3 regions of the Sedimenticola selenatireducens genome follow, and region 2 is predicted to be linked to each of the others. Evidence: predicted binding sites of a transcription regulator. Region 2 holds the regulator's gene; each other region holds the start of a gene.
The links. Region 2 encodes sigma-54, which starts transcription at its own class of promoters, with help from an activator protein. Its sites were predicted from a motif close to TGGCANGNTNCNTGCTT; they were not measured.
Positions count from the first base shown of each region.

Region 1: a site for sigma-54 is predicted at 3,355-3,371, ahead of ACHZBF_RS10165 (flagellar hook-length control protein FliK). Genes of this name have one in related genera too.
Region 3: a site for sigma-54 is predicted at 1,299-1,315, ahead of nirB (nitrite reductase large subunit NirB). Genes of this name have one in related genera too.

Region 1 is NZ_CAXXYC010000003.1:1,397,569-1,403,081, reverse strand. Features, by position in the region: gene dnaK (molecular chaperone DnaK) at 1-714, shown strand, start outside; gene dnaJ (molecular chaperone DnaJ) at 832-1,965, shown strand; gene dapB (4-hydroxy-tetrahydrodipicolinate reductase) at 2,023-2,826, shown strand; gene ACHZBF_RS10170 (hypothetical protein) at 2,864-3,334, shown strand; gene ACHZBF_RS10165 (flagellar hook-length control protein FliK) at 3,554-4,540, shown strand; gene ACHZBF_RS10160 (LapA family protein) at 4,853-5,140, shown strand; gene lapB (lipopolysaccharide assembly protein LapB) at 5,221-5,513, shown strand, end outside.
Region 2 is NZ_CAXXYC010000001.1:219,645-225,157, forward strand. Features, by position in the region: gene rapZ (RNase adapter RapZ) at 1-88, opposite strand, end outside; gene ptsN (PTS IIA-like nitrogen regulatory protein PtsN) at 176-652, opposite strand; gene hpf (ribosome hibernation-promoting factor, HPF/YfiA family) at 668-1,003, opposite strand; gene ACHZBF_RS01090 (RNA polymerase factor sigma-54) at 1,028-2,530, opposite strand; gene lptB (LPS export ABC transporter ATP-binding protein) at 2,651-3,376, opposite strand; gene lptA (lipopolysaccharide transport periplasmic protein LptA) at 3,384-3,899, opposite strand; gene lptC (LPS export ABC transporter periplasmic protein LptC) at 3,883-4,452, opposite strand; gene kdsC (3-deoxy-manno-octulosonate-8-phosphatase KdsC) at 4,495-5,019, opposite strand; gene ACHZBF_RS01115 (KpsF/GutQ family sugar-phosphate isomerase) at 5,072-5,513, opposite strand, start outside.
Region 3 is NZ_CAXXYC010000004.1:119,869-125,381, forward strand. Features, by position in the region: gene nirB (nitrite reductase large subunit NirB) at 1-1,243, opposite strand, end outside; gene ACHZBF_RS11805 (NarK family nitrate/nitrite MFS transporter) at 1,618-3,084, shown strand; gene ACHZBF_RS11810 (bifunctional protein-serine/threonine kinase/phosphatase) at 3,162-4,871, shown strand; gene ACHZBF_RS11815 (thioredoxin family protein) at 5,003-5,513, shown strand, end outside.

The DNA.
Region 1 (5,513 bases), on a different contig from region 2:
ACCAAACTGATCGAGAAGAACACCACTATCCCGACCAATGCCAGCCAGGTATTTTCGACTGCCGATGACAATCAGACTGCGGTAACAGTACACGTGCTGCAGGGTGAGCGTGAGCAAGCGGGCGCCAACAAGTCGCTGGGTCGTTTCGATCTGACCGATATCCCACCGGCACCTCGGGGCATGCCGCAGATCGAGGTCAGCTTTGATATCGACGCCAACGGCATTCTCAATGTCTCCGCCAAGGACAAGGCGACCGGCAAGGAGCAATCGATTATTATCAAGGCATCTTCCGGTCTGAGTGATGACGAAGTGGATCGGATGATCAAGGATGCCGAAGCGCACGCCGAAGAGGATCGCAAGTTCAATGAACTGGTCCAGGCGCGCAACCAGGCGGATAACATGATTCACGCTATCCGCAAGTCGATGGAAGAGCTGGGTGAAGAGAAACTCGAAGCTGGCGAAAAGGAGTCCATCGAGTCTGCTATCAAGGACCTGGAAGAGGCTATCAAGGGCGATAACAAGGATGCAATCGAGGCCAAGACCAAGACTCTGACCGAGGCTTCAGCCAAAATGGCAGAGCGGCTCTATGCCCAGAAGGGCGGTGACGAGGCCGCAGCCGGCGCAGCGGGAGCTGCTGATGCGAATGCCAAGTCCGCAGGCAAGGATGACGATGTGGTCGATGCCGAGTTCGAAGAGGTCAAAGAGGACAAGTAGCGGTGTTGAGTGACGGGTTACCCGTCTGATATTTCATAGCTGAGGCGCGTTGGTATGGAGGGGCTGGAAGGTCCCTGCATACCCTCGCGCTTTGGCGGTTTACAAAGTAGATCGAATATGTCGAAGCGTGACTTTTACGAAGTATTAGGTGTCAGTAAGAACGCCAGTGAAGCCGAGATCAAAAAGGCCTATCGGCGACTCGCCATGAAACACCACCCGGATCGCAACTCCGGTGATCAGAGTGCGGATTCGGAGAAGCGGTTCAAAGAGGCCAAGGAGGCCTACGAAGTCCTTTCGGACGCCCAGAAACGTGCCGCCTACGATCAGTTTGGACACGCCGGTGTGGATAACTCCATGGGCGGGGGCTATGGGCATGGCGCCGGAGGAAACTTCAGCGATATCTTTGGCGATGTGTTCGGCGATATCTTTGGCGGTCGGGGTGGCGGTTCACGGGTGCATCGTGGCGCCGACCTCCGCTACAACCTGCAGCTCTCCCTGGAAGATGCCGTGGCCGGTACCTCGGTCAAGATTCGCGTGCCCACCATGGTCAAGTGTAATCCCTGCAATGGCAGCGGCGCCAAGAAGGGCACCAAGCCGAAGACCTGCAGCACCTGTGCCGGCCATGGCCAGGTCAGGATGCAGCAGGGCTTCTTCTCGGTACAGCAGACCTGCCCGACCTGTCGCGGCAAGGGGTCGGTTATCGAGTCCCCTTGTCCGGCCTGTCACGGGGCCGGTCGGATTCAGGAGCACAAGACGCTTTCAGTGAAGGTGCCGCCCGGGGTTGATACCGGGGACCGGATCCGGCTTTCCGGCGAAGGCGAGGCGGGCGAGAGCGGCGGTCCTGCGGGTGATCTCTACGTGCAGATCTCGGTCAAGCCGCATGAGATCTTTACCCGTGAAGAGAACCATCTGTTCTGTGAGGTTCCCATCAGTTTTGTCAGTGCCGCCCTGGGGGGCGAGCTTGAAGTGCCCACGTTGAATGGAAAGGTCGTGCTGAAGATTCCTGCGGGCACCCAGTCGGGCAAGATGTTCCGGATGCGCGGAAAGGGAGTCAAGCCGGTACGTGGAGGTCCCGTTGGCGATCTGCTGTGCAAGGTAATGGTGGAGACACCGGTCAACTTGACCGAACACCAGAAGGAACTGTTGCGTCAACTGGATGAAACCATGAAAGATGCCGGCGGCAAGCACAGCCCGCACTCCACAGGATGGATGGACGGCGTGAAGAAGTTTTTTGAGAGCATGGGTTTTTAAACGCCCCAGCTAGACAGTCCGCGGAACCAAATAAAACCAGTAACAGGAACAGCAGCGATGATCAAAATAGCAGTCGTGGGGGCCGCCGGGCGTATGGGTAAGGCGCTGATACAGGCGGTGTCTGACGCCGAAGGCATTACCCTGGGTGCCGCCACTGAGCGGCCCGGTAGTACGCTGCTGGGGGCCGATGCGGGTGAGTTGGCCGGTATCGGCCGGATCGATGTGACCATCCGGGATTCCCTGGAGGCGGTTGTCGACGACTTCGATGTCGTCATCGACTTCACTGCGCCTCAAGTGACCCTGTCTCATCTGGCGGTCTGTCGTGCTCACGGTAAGCGGATGGTGATCGGGACCACCGGTTTCTCCGAAGCACAGAAGGCTGAACTGCAGGCGGCTTCCGGGGAGATCCCCATTATTCTGGCACCCAACATGAGTGTTGGTGTCAATCTCTGTTTTAAACTGCTGGATATCGCTGCCCGAGTAATGGGTGATGAGGTGGATATCGAGGTGATCGAGGCGCATCATCGCCACAAGGTGGATGCCCCTTCCGGCACCGCCTTGCGCATGGGCGAAGTAGTAGCCGACGCACTGGGTCGTGATCTTAAAGAGTGCGCCGTTTATGGCCGTGAAGGCATAACCGGTGAGCGGGACCGGAAAACCATCGGTTTTGAAACCATCCGTGCCGGTGATGTGGTGGGTGATCATACCGTACTGTTTGCCGCGATGGGTGAGCGGGTGGAGATTACCCACAAGGCATCCAGTCGTATGACCTTCGCTAATGGTGCCGTGCGCGGGGCCGGCTGGCTGATGCAGCGGGACAGCGGCCTGTTCGACATGCAGGATGTATTGGGGCTGCGCTGAACGGGTTGCCCTGCGGAATCTGGCTGGAGGATTGGCGATGATGCTGGGCCGGTTAGGTACGCTGCTCCTGTTGCTCCTACTCATCACCGCATGCAGCAATGGTGAAAAGACCCCCGAAGAGCAGATACGCAAACTGCTCGATACGGGTGAGCAGGCAGTTGAGTCCCGCTCCCTTTCTGCGGTGTCACCACTCCTGTCAGCCACTTATAGTGGCGGTGCCGGCCGCAACAAGCAGGCGATCATGCGCCTGTTGGCCGGTTATTTTGTGGCCCACCAATCGATCCATCTGCTGACCCAGGTGAGCCGTCTCGAACTGATCGGGGAACAGCGGGCGGAGGTGACACTCTTCGTCGCCGTGGCGGGGCAACCCTTCAGCGGTGTATCTCAACTGCTTTCCATGCGCGCTGACCTGATACGGCTGGATCTGACACTGGCTGCTGAACAAGGTGAGTGGCAAGTGCAGTCCGGTGAATGGAGACGGGCAGAAAAACGCGACTTTCTTGAATAAGGCGTTGATCCTTACTCTGTTGGCACAGTTACTGCTGATTACATGGTCATTCCATACAGCGCAAGCCAGGAGTGATATGTGAATAGCGCGATGCCAGGTTCAAATATGCTTCCCTCTTTACTGCCTTCTTCGGCAGGAAATGGTCGTTCAAGCCTATCGGGTACAACGGCAAGTGATGGAAATGTCATTGATTTCAAAAGGATTATCAATGGGGAGCTAATGACGCCCGAAGGTATGGCCAAGCTTCAGGATATGTTGCCCCCCGATCAGTTGAGCCAGCTTGAGGCACTGCTTGAAAACGGCAATGGTTTGCCGTTTTCGGCAGATATTGCCGATCCCGCCAATGCACTGAGCAATCCTTCTCTGCTGCAGTGGATGCTTCAACTGACAGGAGCGGAGGGTGTTGGGGAGGAGATCGCCGCCACGCTCGGTGTGCAATCGACACCGGGCGTCGCTTTAACCGCGGCAGACCTGCGCGCCGCGCTGCTGCGTCAGGGTGCTGGTGGGAATTCGGTGAATGTCGAGACTGGACAGGGGAGTCGACCAGCAAATCCAGCGGATGCCCAGACGGCGTTACTGCTGACAAAAGGCGAGATCACTAACGATACTGTTGGTGTTAAACCGAGCTTGTTTACGGGGGATCTGCCGGCCGGGGTATTAAATGGTAATGGCGTGGCCACAGCGACACCGCTGAGCGCAGTGGTTTCGGGGCTCGAGCAGATATCGACCCAACGATCCGAGGTATATACACCCCCGGCCATTTCGGTTCCCGTCGGAGAGAAGGGTTGGGATAATGTGCTCAGTAACCGGGTTATGTGGATGGTAGGGAGTCAGATGCAGCAGGCGTCGCTGCATGTCACACCGCGCCACCTTGGTCCTGTCGATATCCAGGTCTCAATCCAGAATGATCAGACCAACATCAGTTTCCTGACGAACAACGCGGCGGTCAAAGAGGCTCTCGAATCGGCGATTCCGCGTCTGCGTGAAATGTTTGCCGATAACAACATGCAGCTGGTCAATGTGGATGTGGCGCAGCGTGATGCCGGGGAGCAGAAGAACGGTATGGATCTGTTCCAGCAGGCGGGTGCCGGCGGTGGGGGTAATTTTACCGCCAACGGGCAACGGGGAGGTGATGCCGACAGTTCGGAGGAGCTCGGCCCGGTCCGCGTCGTGACATCCAGTGGCCTTGTCGATGACTACGCATGAATGATCATGCCTGGCCAAGGTTGCGGGCGACAGCCCGCAACCTTGGCCGCGCTCTTTCAGCATCACGCAATTGCCACCTGCCAGGGCGGTGCCCCCTGTTGCTGAAACATTATTTGAATCTGCCGTCTCAAGTGGGAATATAGATACCATATTCCGCTGGCATCTCCTTATCGTTTTCAGACCAAAGCCGAATTACAGCCGGGATAGATGCCTTGTTGTCCTTGGCGTGGCAATTTCCAGGTACGGTTCCAGCAGAATCTTGGTTATGATACCCGCTACAGGAATCCGATCGACCATGGGAGAGATTAGACCGTGCGATTTCTAAAGCTGATTTTCATTCTACTGATCATGATGATCGGCGCTGCGTTTGCAGTCATGAATGCCGAGACTGTGCGACTCAACTACTATTTCGGGGTGAAAGAACTGCCCCTGTCGGTGATACTGGTTGCGGCTGTCGGTCTGGGTGCGATACTGGGGGTGCTTGCCACGTTGAGCAGCTCGCTGAGGTTGCGCAGGGAAAATATGAGCCTCCGGCACAAGGCAAGAATTGCCCGCCAGGAAGTGAACAATCTGCGTTCGATTCCAATTAAGGACAACTGAAAGCATGTTACGGAAAGGGATGATGCCGTTCAGTTTCTTCTGTTTTACCTTCCCCCAGCCGGTGACCCGCTGAAGCCATTATGATGGAATTTTTCTGGTTACTGTTACCTGTCGCCGCCGCCTCTGGCTGGTGGGCGGCAAAGCGAAGCATCTCCCGCCAGGAGGTGACCGTTGCCGATCGCTCGCCAGGTTATTTCAGTGGTCTGAATTACCTGTTGAACGAACAACCGGATAAGGCCATTGATGTCTTTATAAAGATGCTCGAGGTCGATAGTGATACGGTTGAAACGCATTTGGCACTGGGTAACCTGTTCAGGCGACGTGGCGAAGTTGATCGTGCCATCCGGATACATCAGAACCTGATTGCCAGGCC
Region 2 (5,513 bases):
CGATACAGTAGTAGCCTTCATCTTCCAGGGTATGGAGTGCGACACTTTTTCCAGAACCGGAGAGTCCGGTGATGATGGCCAGCTTCATAGGGTCTCCGTTACCTCTGATTACACGATGGATGGCAGAAAAGCGTGTCGGCAGCGAAAACAGAGATCCTCTGTAGGCGGCCAGGGATCAGCCGCTGGCGCTTATCGGCATCGGTTCCTGTTGTATGAACTCCTGTAGCAGTGTCTCGCTGTCCCGGGCTTTTCTGAGTTTCTGGCAGAATGCTTCGTCACTGAACAGAGTGGCCAGTTTTGCCAGGAGTTGCAGATGTTCTTCTGTCGCCTCTTCCGGTACCAGGAGGCCGAACACCAGATCGACCGGTTGCTGGTCTATAGCGTCGAAATCGGCGCCGGACTGGAGCTGGATGAAGGCGCCTCGGGCCTCCGTGACACCGGCAACACGGGCGTGGGGCAGTGCTATGCCATGCCCCAGCCCGGTGCTGCCCAATCGCTCCCGCTCAAGCAGTTTGTCGAACACAGTACCCTGGTTGAGCTCCTCCGAGGCGGAGGCCAGCAGTCCGGCTATCTCTTCGAGTACGCGCTTTTTACTGGCGGCCGGATTCGCGGCGCTGATGCGTTCGGCAGTAATGAAATTTGCGGGAAACATGATTTTGCCTGTTGATTAGATTTCGGCGTTGGCGGGATCGATTCCCTTCATGCCTACACCATTGCGATGGTTGGTGCTTTTCTCCTTGAGCTTTTTCACCTGACGGTCGATTTTATCCACCAGACCGTCGATGGCGGCATACATATCCTCTTCTTCACAGTCGGCAAAGACATCGGCGCCATTCACATGGAGAGTAGCTTCCGCCTTCTGGCGCAGTTTCTCAACACTCAGGATGACATGGATCTTGGTGACATGATCAAAGTGCCGTTCCAGGCGCTCGAATTTTGTTTCGACATAGTTGCGCATGGCTTCGGTGATGTCCACATGATGACCGGTGATGCTGATTTGCATGATTTGCTCCTTGGTTACTGGCCTCTAGACGAGGCGCTTTCGCTCGTTTGATGGCGGGATCGCCATGGACTCGCGGTATTTTGCTACCGTCCGCCGTGCGACCTGAATGCCCTGATCGGCGAGTATGCTCGCCAGTTTGTTGTCGCTGAGTGGCTTGTTCGGCTTCTCGGCAGCGACCAGTTTCTTGATCAGTGCGCGTATCGCGGTGGCGGAACACTCTCCGCCTCCAGCCGTGCTGACATGGCTGGAGAAGAAATACTTGAATTCCAGCGTACCCCGGGGGGTATGCATATATTTTTGCGTGGTGACCCTGGATATGGTGGATTCATGCAGCTCCAGGGCCTCGGCGATGTCCCTCAATACCAGGGGCTTCATCGCCTCTTCGCCGTGCTCGAAGAATCCGCGCTGCAGTTCGACAATCTTGGTGGCCACGCGCAACAGCGTTTCATTGCGGCTCATCAGACTTTTGATAAACCAGCGCGCTTCCTGCAGATGATTCTTCAGGTAGTTGTTGTCGTCGCTGTTGTCGGCGCGCCGGATCAGCCGCGCGTATTCCGGGTTAACCCGGAGTTTGGGGGCGGCATCAGCGTTCAGATCCACATGCCAGACGCCATCTCGGCGGGTCACGAATACGTCGGGAATGACATATTGGGGTTCGGTTTCGGCCACCAGGCTGCCGGGGCGCGGTATCAGCGAGCGGATCAGCTGATTAATCGATTTCAGGGTGTCGTCATCAATCTTCAGCTTGCGTTTGATCTGGTTATGATCCTGCTGGGCCAGCAGGTCGAAGTGATTGTTGATCAGCTGAGTGGTCAGGGCCATGCACGGATGGGGATCCGTCAGCTGACTTAGCTGGATCAGCAGGCACTCCCTCAGGTCACGCGCGCCCACGCCGGGTGGGTCAAATTGCTGAATCCGGTGCAGCACCGCTTCGATCTCATCCAGCTCAACCTCGTCAGCGGACATGCTGACAAGAATCTCGTTCAGATCCATCCTCAGGTAACCGTCTTCATCGATGCCGTCAATGATTGAGACGGCAATCTCGCGGTCCAGATCGCTGAACGGGGTCAGGTTCAACTGCCAGGTGAGATAGTCGTAGAGGGTGCGGGCACTGCGGCGCTGGGCCAGGTAGTCACTGTCGCCGGCGTCCCGGGATGCCAGTCCGGAAGAGGGTGGTAGCGTGCTGTCGTAGACATCGTCCCAGCCGCTGTCCACCGGCAGCTCTTCCGGTATGGAGTTTGCCTCGCCGTTGACCTCTTTTTCGTTGTTGAGGTCATTGCTGCTGGCCTTGTCCCCTTTCAGGCCATCGCCATTGAGCCGCTCGATGGTGCGCTCTTGTTCATTCCCACGGGCCTCTTCGCGGGCGCTGTTCTCCTCTTCGGTCTCCAGCATCAGGTTGGAGTCGAGCGCCTCCTGAATCTCCTGCTTGAGATCCAGCGTAGAGAGTTGCAGCAAGCGGATGGCCTGCTGCAACTGCGGCGTCATGGTGAGATGTTGGCCAAGGCGAAGCTGGAGCGTTTGCTTCATGCGGGTATCTGGATCTGGTACGTAATTTGTATGGTTTTCACAGTTTCATTCTAGCGTAAAAAATCACCAGACGCACAAGGAGAAAATGGTTTATTGCCGTCAATCAACTGATGATCAACTCTAGAGACTGAACTCTTTTCCCAGGTAGACGGAGCGCACTTCCTGATTGGCCAGAATCTGCTCCGGTTCGCCCTCCGCCAGCACCTTGCCTTCGCTGATAATATAGGCGCGCTGACAGATGCCGAGGGTCTCCCGGACATTGTGATCGGTGATCAGTACGCCGATCCCCCGGGATGAGAGTGTACGGATAATATTCTGTATGTCCTTGACCGAGATCGGGTCGATACCGGCGAATGGTTCGTCAAGCAGTATGAAGCGGGGCTCCATGGCCAGTGATCGGGCGATCTCCAGGCGGCGACGTTCACCCCCGGAGAGACTCATCGCCTGGTTGTTGCGCAGATGGGTGAGGTTAAAGTCCACCAGCAGTGCTTCGCAGGCCTCGATCTGTTCCGGGGGTCGCAGATCCTTGCGGGTCTCCAGGATGGCGAAAATATTATTGAATACGGTCAGCTTGCGGAAGATGGAGGGTTCCTGGGCCAGATAACCCAGGCCGAGGCGCGCCCGGGCGTGCATCGGCAGGGCAGTGATGTCATGACCGTCTATGCGGATGGTTCCACCTTCCGAGGGAACCAGTCCGGCAATCATGTAGAAGCAGGTGGTCTTGCCGGCGCCGTTGGGTCCCAGCAGCCCCACCACTTCACCGCTCAAAACGTTCAGGGAGACACCGTTCACCACGGCGCGGCGGCGATAGTGTTTCGCCAGATTGTCAGCAGCCAGCAGGGTCATGGATCGATTACTTTTTTCCACCGATGGTGACCTTGACGCGCTCTTTGCCCTTGGCGCTGGCACCTGCCTTCACTACCGCCCGGGCGCGATCATAGATGATCCGGTCGCTCTTGAAGGTGTCCTGACCCTGGGTGAGTACGGCGTCACCGATCATATTGATGATTTCGCTGTTGGCAGAGTACTCGGTCTTCTTGGCGCGGCCCTTGATAGTGCCCTTGCCGTCTTCAGTATCCTGCTGAAAAGTGACCGGCTTGCCGACCGCCTCGATCTGATCAGTCTCGTTCTGGCGCTGGGTAACTGTTACCTTGTCGGCCTTGATAATGATGCTTCCCTGGGTCAGTTCCACATTGCCTTTATAGGTACTGATGCCGCTTCGGTCATCGATATCGACCGCGTCGGCCTCGATATAGATGGGTTGGTCCTTGTCCGACTGCAGGGCGGATACAACTCCCGGCAGTATCAGCAGCAGGGCAATGGCGAACCAGCGCCGGCCAGTGTGATGGGGCTTAGGGATTGACTTCATAGCGTCCTCGTACATTGGCAAGTAGTTTGATGCGGATTGGCTGCTGGAGCCATATCTGCATGCCTTTGGCGTCGATGTGGTCCTTGTTGCTGCGGACGTTCACTTCAGCGTCGGTCTCCACGTAGTTGTCGCCCGGCTGCACGCGCAGATCCCGGGTTCTGATACGCATCGGGCGTACCCCAAGTGCCGCAGAACGGTCGATTTTAACCGCACCCTGCAAAAGAAGCACCTCCCCATCCCCCGATAGCCAGCCAGTTTCGGAGTTGACCCGCCAGGGCGGCCGGTCCAGGTCATACAGGGTGAGGCGGGGTAACTTCAATTCGGTACTGTCGTCGTCCATAAAATGGGTCATGCGTTCGGCAACCAGGCGTTTGCCTGGTTTGCCGGAGAGATCCATCAAGGTGGAGTCAACCCCTTCCAGGTAGTAATCGGCCCTGTGTTCACGGGTGGTGTACCCCGGATCTTCCGCTGTGTTCTGTCTGGACAGCCAGAAGGTGCCCGCGACAAGTAGCAGCAGGATGCCGCCGATCATCAGGTTTTTCTGATCGATCATAAGGCGTTGCTTCCCACCAGCGGTACCGGGGTGATCGATGCTTTACTTGAGATATTTTTCAAATGCCTGCTCCAGGGTTCCCTGCGCCTCCATCAGCATTTCGCAGATCTCGCGTGCCGCCCCACGGCCACCACCGGCCAAAGTCTGCCAGTGGGCATGTTGTTTTACCAGCGGGTGGGCGTCCTGTACGGTAATCGCCAACCCGACCTGACGCATGATGGGCAGGTCGACCACGTCATCACCCACATAGGCAATCTGTTCATTTTTGAGGCCCAGTTTGTCCCGCAGCTCTTCGAAGGCCGGGACCTTGTGGCGTTGTCCCTGATAGACATCGCGGATACCCAGGCTCTCCATGCGAATGGTTACTACGTTGGAAGTGCGTCCGGTGATAATGCCGATCTCCACGCCGCTCTTCTGCAGCAGCTTCATGCCAAGGCCATCCTTGGAGTTGAACGCCTTGTACTCCTGCCCGTCATCCCCCAGGTAGAGGCTGCCGTCGGTCAGGACCCCGTCCACATCAAAGATAATCAGGCGGATCTGTTTCGCCCGGTTCAGGATCTCCTGCATCTTTTAAATCTTTCCTACCGCATTAAGTGAGTTGCCACAAGGCATTCATCGCTCAGACGATGCCCGCCAGCAACAGGGTGTGCATATTCAGGGCGCCGATCGGTATCTGCCGGTCATCCACTATAAACAGGGAGTTGATCTTCTTCTCCTGCATGATTTTCAGCACCTCGGCTGCCAGCATGTCGGCTCTGGCCGTGGTGCTGCCGTGGGTCATGACGTCGGTTATCAGGCAGTTACGTATATCGATCGGCCGGTCAAGGGTGCGGCGCAGGTCGCCATCCGTATAGATCCCGGCGAGACGACCCTGGTCATCAATTATTGCCGTCATGCCCAGCCCCTTCCTGGTCATCTCCAGCAATGCATCTTTAAGGCTCGCCCGGTCAGAGACCCGGGGTATCTGTTCGCCCGTTACCATGACATCACTCACCATCAGCAGTAGCCGGCGACCAAGACTGCCGCCGGGATGGGAGCGGGCAAAATCCTGCTCGGTGAAG
Region 3 (5,513 bases), on a different contig from region 2:
TGGCCGAGGCCTTGGACTGGCCGCCGTGGCCGGAGCTGCCGAGATGGGCCGCTTCGCCGAACAGCAGGCTCTCGCGCATGTCGGAGATATCGGTGCCTTCACGCATCAACTGGAAGTACCAGGCACCGTCCACGGTGTTGCCGTAGAGCACCGCGCCGCTGATGCGATTGTCCTTGATAACCAGCTTTTTATACGTGCCACCGGCCTGATCCTGAAACACGATCTCTTCAGTCTGTTCGTCACCGTGAAAATCCCCGGCGGAGAAGAGGTCGATACCGGTCACCTTGAGTTTGGTGGAGGTGACCGAACCTTCATAACGACCATAGCCCAGCTCAGCCAGATGGTTGGCGCACACCTTGGCCTGCTCAAACAGTGGTGCCACCAGGCCATAGCAGGTGTCGCGGTGCTGTACGCACTCGCCCAGGGCATAGATGCGTGGATCGTAGGTCTGCATGGTGTCGTTGACCACCACGCCGCGCTCGCAATAGAGACCGGCCTGCCTGGCCAGCTCGATATTGGGACGGATACCCACGGCCATTACCACCAGGTCGGCATCCACCACCGAACCGTCGGCGAAGCGTACCGCTTCGACACGCTTGTCACCCAGAATCGCCTCGGTTTGCGCACCCATCAGAAAGTGCATGCCGTTCTCTTCGAGAGATCGTTTCAGCATGGCACCGGCCGCCGCATCCAGCTGGCGTTCCATCAGGGTATCCATGAGATGGACAACGGATACGTCCATACCCTGTTTGATCAGGCCGTTGGCCGCTTCCAGTCCCAGCAGGCCACCGCCGATCACCACGGCCCTTTTGTACTGACGTGACGCCGCCAGCATCTGTTCCACATCGTGGATATCACGAAAACTGATCACGCCCTCCAGGGAGGCACCGGGGACGGGTATAATGAACGGCGAGGAACCGGTCGCCAGCAGCAGCCGGTCGTACCCGGCCTCTACCCCGTTGGCAGCGACCACTTTGCGTTGCACCCGGTTGATCTCAACCACCGGCGAACCGCTGTGCAGGGTAATGTCGTGCTGCTGATACCATTCCCGCCTGTTCAGAACGATTTCATCAAACTGTTTCTCGCCCGCCAGCACCGGTGAGAGCAGGATGCGGTTGTAGTTCGGGTGAGGCTCGGAACCGAATACCGTAATGTCATATTTATTCGGCTCCAGCTTCAGCAACTCCTCCAGGGTTCGCACGCCGGCCATGCCGTTGCCTATTAATACCAATCGCTCTTTCATGTTTTGCCTCTCAGACAGATCGGGTCGATCAAATATCCAAATTCATACCGTCCTTTTGCAACCGCTATGCCAACTTGTTGCCAGGGCGGCAAGGTCGCGGTTTGCCGGTAACAACGGGGGAGATGTGTATCTGGAAAATGATTCAACATGGTGCCTGCGGGTGACCGCGTGCACTGAAATATGGCAGGCCGAAAAGGTGAGAACAATACTGACCCGAAATTGGGCAAATCCCTGTTTTATTGCACCCGTAGAGTGCTGAAATCCTTGACCAACCTCAACGATGTTTGTTTTTTGTTTTAATAATCAGTTGGTTATAAAACTGGCACAAGCAATGCTAAAGACAGGCCATTGTTGTCTATCTCTGGAGCATCACTATGTCGGAAAGCAAGTTAAGTCTCTTTTCATTCAGCGGAAAGACCCGAACGCTGCATATCACCTGGTTCGCGTTTTTCCTCTCTTTTATGGTTTGGTTCAATCACGCCCCATTGCTGGCGTCGATCCAGCAGACCCTGGGACTGACCGCACAGGAGGTGAAGGCACTGTTGATCCTGAACGTCGCCCTGACCATCCCGGCACGCATTATTATCGGTATGCTGGTGGACAAGCTGGGACCGCGCATCGTCTACTCCGCGCTGCTGTTTATATCCAGTTTTATCTGCTTTGCTTTTGCCATGGCGGACTCGTTCGAGGCATTGGCCATCAGCCGTTTCCTGCTCGGTTTTGTCGGTGCCGGATTTGTTATCGGTATCCGCATGATCGGCGAGTGGTTCCCGGCCCGACAGGTCGGACTGGCCGAAGGCATCTATGGCGGCTGGGGTAACTTCGGTTCCGCCGCCGCCGCTCTTTCACTGCCGACCATCGCTCTGCTGTATGGCGGCGACGAGGGTTGGCGTTATGCCATCGCCTCCACCGGTGTCATCACCCTGGTCTACTCGATCATCTATTACAGGCTGGCGCGCAACACCCCCAAGGGATCGACCTATTTCAAACCGAAAAAGACCGGCGCCATGGAGGTCACCAGCAAGGGCGACTTCTTCTTCTACCTGCTGATGAATATTCCCATGTACGCCGCGCTGGCGGTGCTGACCTGGAAGCTGGGCCCGACCAACCTGGGCATGCTGGACGAGGCCGTCACCTACAGCATATACGTCGGACTGGTTCTGCTCTATGGGTATCAGACCCTGCAGGTATGGCGTATCAACGGCCACATCTTTATCCGGCCGGTCGCGAAGATACACCGCTACAAGTTCAAACAGGTGGCGATCCTGGACGTGGCCTATCTGGTCACCTTCGGTTCTGAACTGGCCGTGGTGTCGATGCTGCCGCTGTTCTTCAAGGAGACCTTCGACCTCTCCCTGGTACAGGCCGGACTGCTCGCCTCCGGTTATGCCTTCATGAACCTGCTGGCGCGACCCACAGGCGGTCTGTTCAGCGACCGGTTTGGGCGCAAAAAATCACTGACCATTCTGATCGGCGGTCTGGCGGTCGGCTACCTTGTACTCAGCAGCATCACTCCCGAATGGCCCATTGCCCTGGCGGTGCTCGCTACCATGGCTTGCTCATTTTTCGTGCAGGCGGGAGAGGGCGCGGTGTTCGCGATCGTACCGCTGGTGAAGCGGCGCATGACCGGACAGGTAGCCGGCATGGCGGGCGCTTATGGTAATGTAGGCGCAGTGCTGTTCCTGACCGTCTTCTCCTTTGTCACGCCGCAGCTGTTTTTCCTGGTGATTGCCGGTGCGGCCATTGTCACGCTGGGCGCCGTGCAGTTCCTGGATGAGCCGGAGGGTCAGACCGCCGAAGTAATGCCGGACGGTACGGTACAGATGATCGACGTCAGTTGATCGGCACTGATGCCCGCCCGGGCGCATGAACGCCCGGCGGGTGATCCGGACAGACCTTTCACGCACACAGAATACAGATGACCAGCCGTCTCGAAATCGATTACGCCTGCTGCACCGAAACCGGCGCCAAGTCGCAAAACGCCGATGCGGCGGACGCGCGCATCCCGCCCGATGATCTGCTGTTGAGCAAGGGCGTGGCGGCGGTCATCGCCGACGGCATGAGCAGCAGCGAGGGCGGTCATGAAGCGAGCCAGATCTGTGTCACCGGCTTTCTCAATGACTACTTCAGTACCCCCGAGTCCTGGAGTGTAAAGACCTCGGCCAGCAAGATTCTCAGTGCACTCAACACCTGGCTCTGTGGTCAGGGGCAGAGCCGCTACGACTCGCCCAAGGGGATGGTCACCACTCTCAGTGTGGCGGTAATCAAATCCACTACCGCCCATCTGTTCCATGTGGGTGACAGCCGCATCTATCTCTATCGCGAACAGAAACTGAAACAGCAGACCAAGGATCATCGGGTCTGGGTCTCCAGGGACCAGGACCTGTTGTCCCGTGCCATGGGCATCGACAGCCACCTGGAGATCGACTATCGCTCCCTGGCGCTCCAGGTAAACGACCTGCTGCTTTTCACCACCGACGGCGTGCACGATTTTCTCACCGACCGGCAATTGCAGAAACTGCTCAGGGAGCATCAGGGCAATCTGCAGCAGGCGGCCAATGCGATTACCGTGACGGCCCTGGAACAGGGCAGCAACGACAATGTTACCTGCCAGCTGCTCAAGGTGATGGCACTGCCCGACGAGCAGATCGATGACATCTATCAACGGGTGGCGGAGCTGCCATTTCCACCCAACCTGCTGCCCGGCATGAACATTGACGGCTTTCAGATCATGCGTGAAATTCATGCCAGTAAACGCAGCGAGGTCTACCTGGCAATCAATGACGAGACCGGGGAACGAGTAGCCTTGAAAACCCCTTCGGTCAATTTCAGCGATGACCCGGACTTTCTCAACGGATTCCTTAACGAGGAGTGGATCGGGCGACGCATCAACAACCCCCATGTCCTGAAGGTGCATAAACCGGGTCGCCGGCGTTTTCTGTATCACGTCACCGAATACCTGGATGGACAGACACTGCGACAACGTATGGACGACCTGGGCCAGATGGATCTGGAGCAGACACGCGAATATCTCACCCAGATCATCAGCGGTCTGCGCGCTTTCCACCGTATGGAGATGATTCACCAGGACCTGAAACCGGACAACATCCTGATCAACAAAAACGGCATTCTGAAGATTATCGACTTCGGCTCGACCCGAATTGCCGGGGTACAGGAACAGCACAACAACAACTCCCAGATCCCTCTGGGCACCATCAACTACACGGCCCCCGAGTATCTTGACGGCACCCCGGGCAGTCACCGCTCCGATATTTTCTCCCTCGGCGTCATCGCCTACGAGATGCTGACCGGCACATTGCCCTATGGCGACCATGAGCAGGCACTCCCGGCTCGCAAAATGGGTTATCAATCCGCCCGGGAGCATAATCCGGCCGTCCCCGCCTGGATCGATGGCGCACTGAGAAAGGCCACCCATCCACTGCCGGAAAAACGTTACGAGGCACTCTCAGAATTCCTGCAAGACATGACCCATCCCAACCTGGAGCTGATCACCCTCAGGCAGAAGCCGTTATTGGAGCGACATCCACTGGGTTTCTGGAAAACCCTGACGGCACTGCTTTTTCTCACCAACCTGGTGACCCTGCTGTTGCTCTTCGCGACACAATAGACAAGCGTCACGCCGTGGCTAATAATGGCGGGCATATCCTGCGGCACGGGCAACACACAGAACGCCCCGATGCAGGAATTTTATAATACGAGCCGGATAGCGGCCGGAAAGAATCCCAGGGAGGATGCGTTATGCTCAACCGACTACTCGGCATCATCGGACTCGTCTGCTGTGCGCAGTTCAGCCTGCAGGCGGCCGCGGCCACCGAACCGGGTAAACTGACCGGCGGTGTTCCAACCGTACACCCGGCCTGGTTCAAAGAGAGTTTTCTGGATATTGCCGAAGACGCGGAAGAGGCCGCCGCGGCGGGCAAGCATGTGATCCTGTTCATGCATCTGAACGACTGCCCCTACTGCGCCAAGATGGCCGACGAGAACTTCGCCAACGCCCCCTACACCCCGTTCATTCGGGAAAATTTCGATGTCATCCAGATCAATATCAAGGGCGACAGGGAAGTGGCTTTCGATGCCAGTACCAGCGTCTCGGAGAAGGAGCTGGCCAAGCTTCTGAAGGTGCGTTACACCCCCACCATTCTGTTCCTGAACAAGGAGAACCAGACCGTGCTGCGCCTGAACGGCTACCGCTCGGTCCCCGCTTTCAAACATGCCCTCGACTATGTGCAGCAGAAGGCCTACCTGCAGA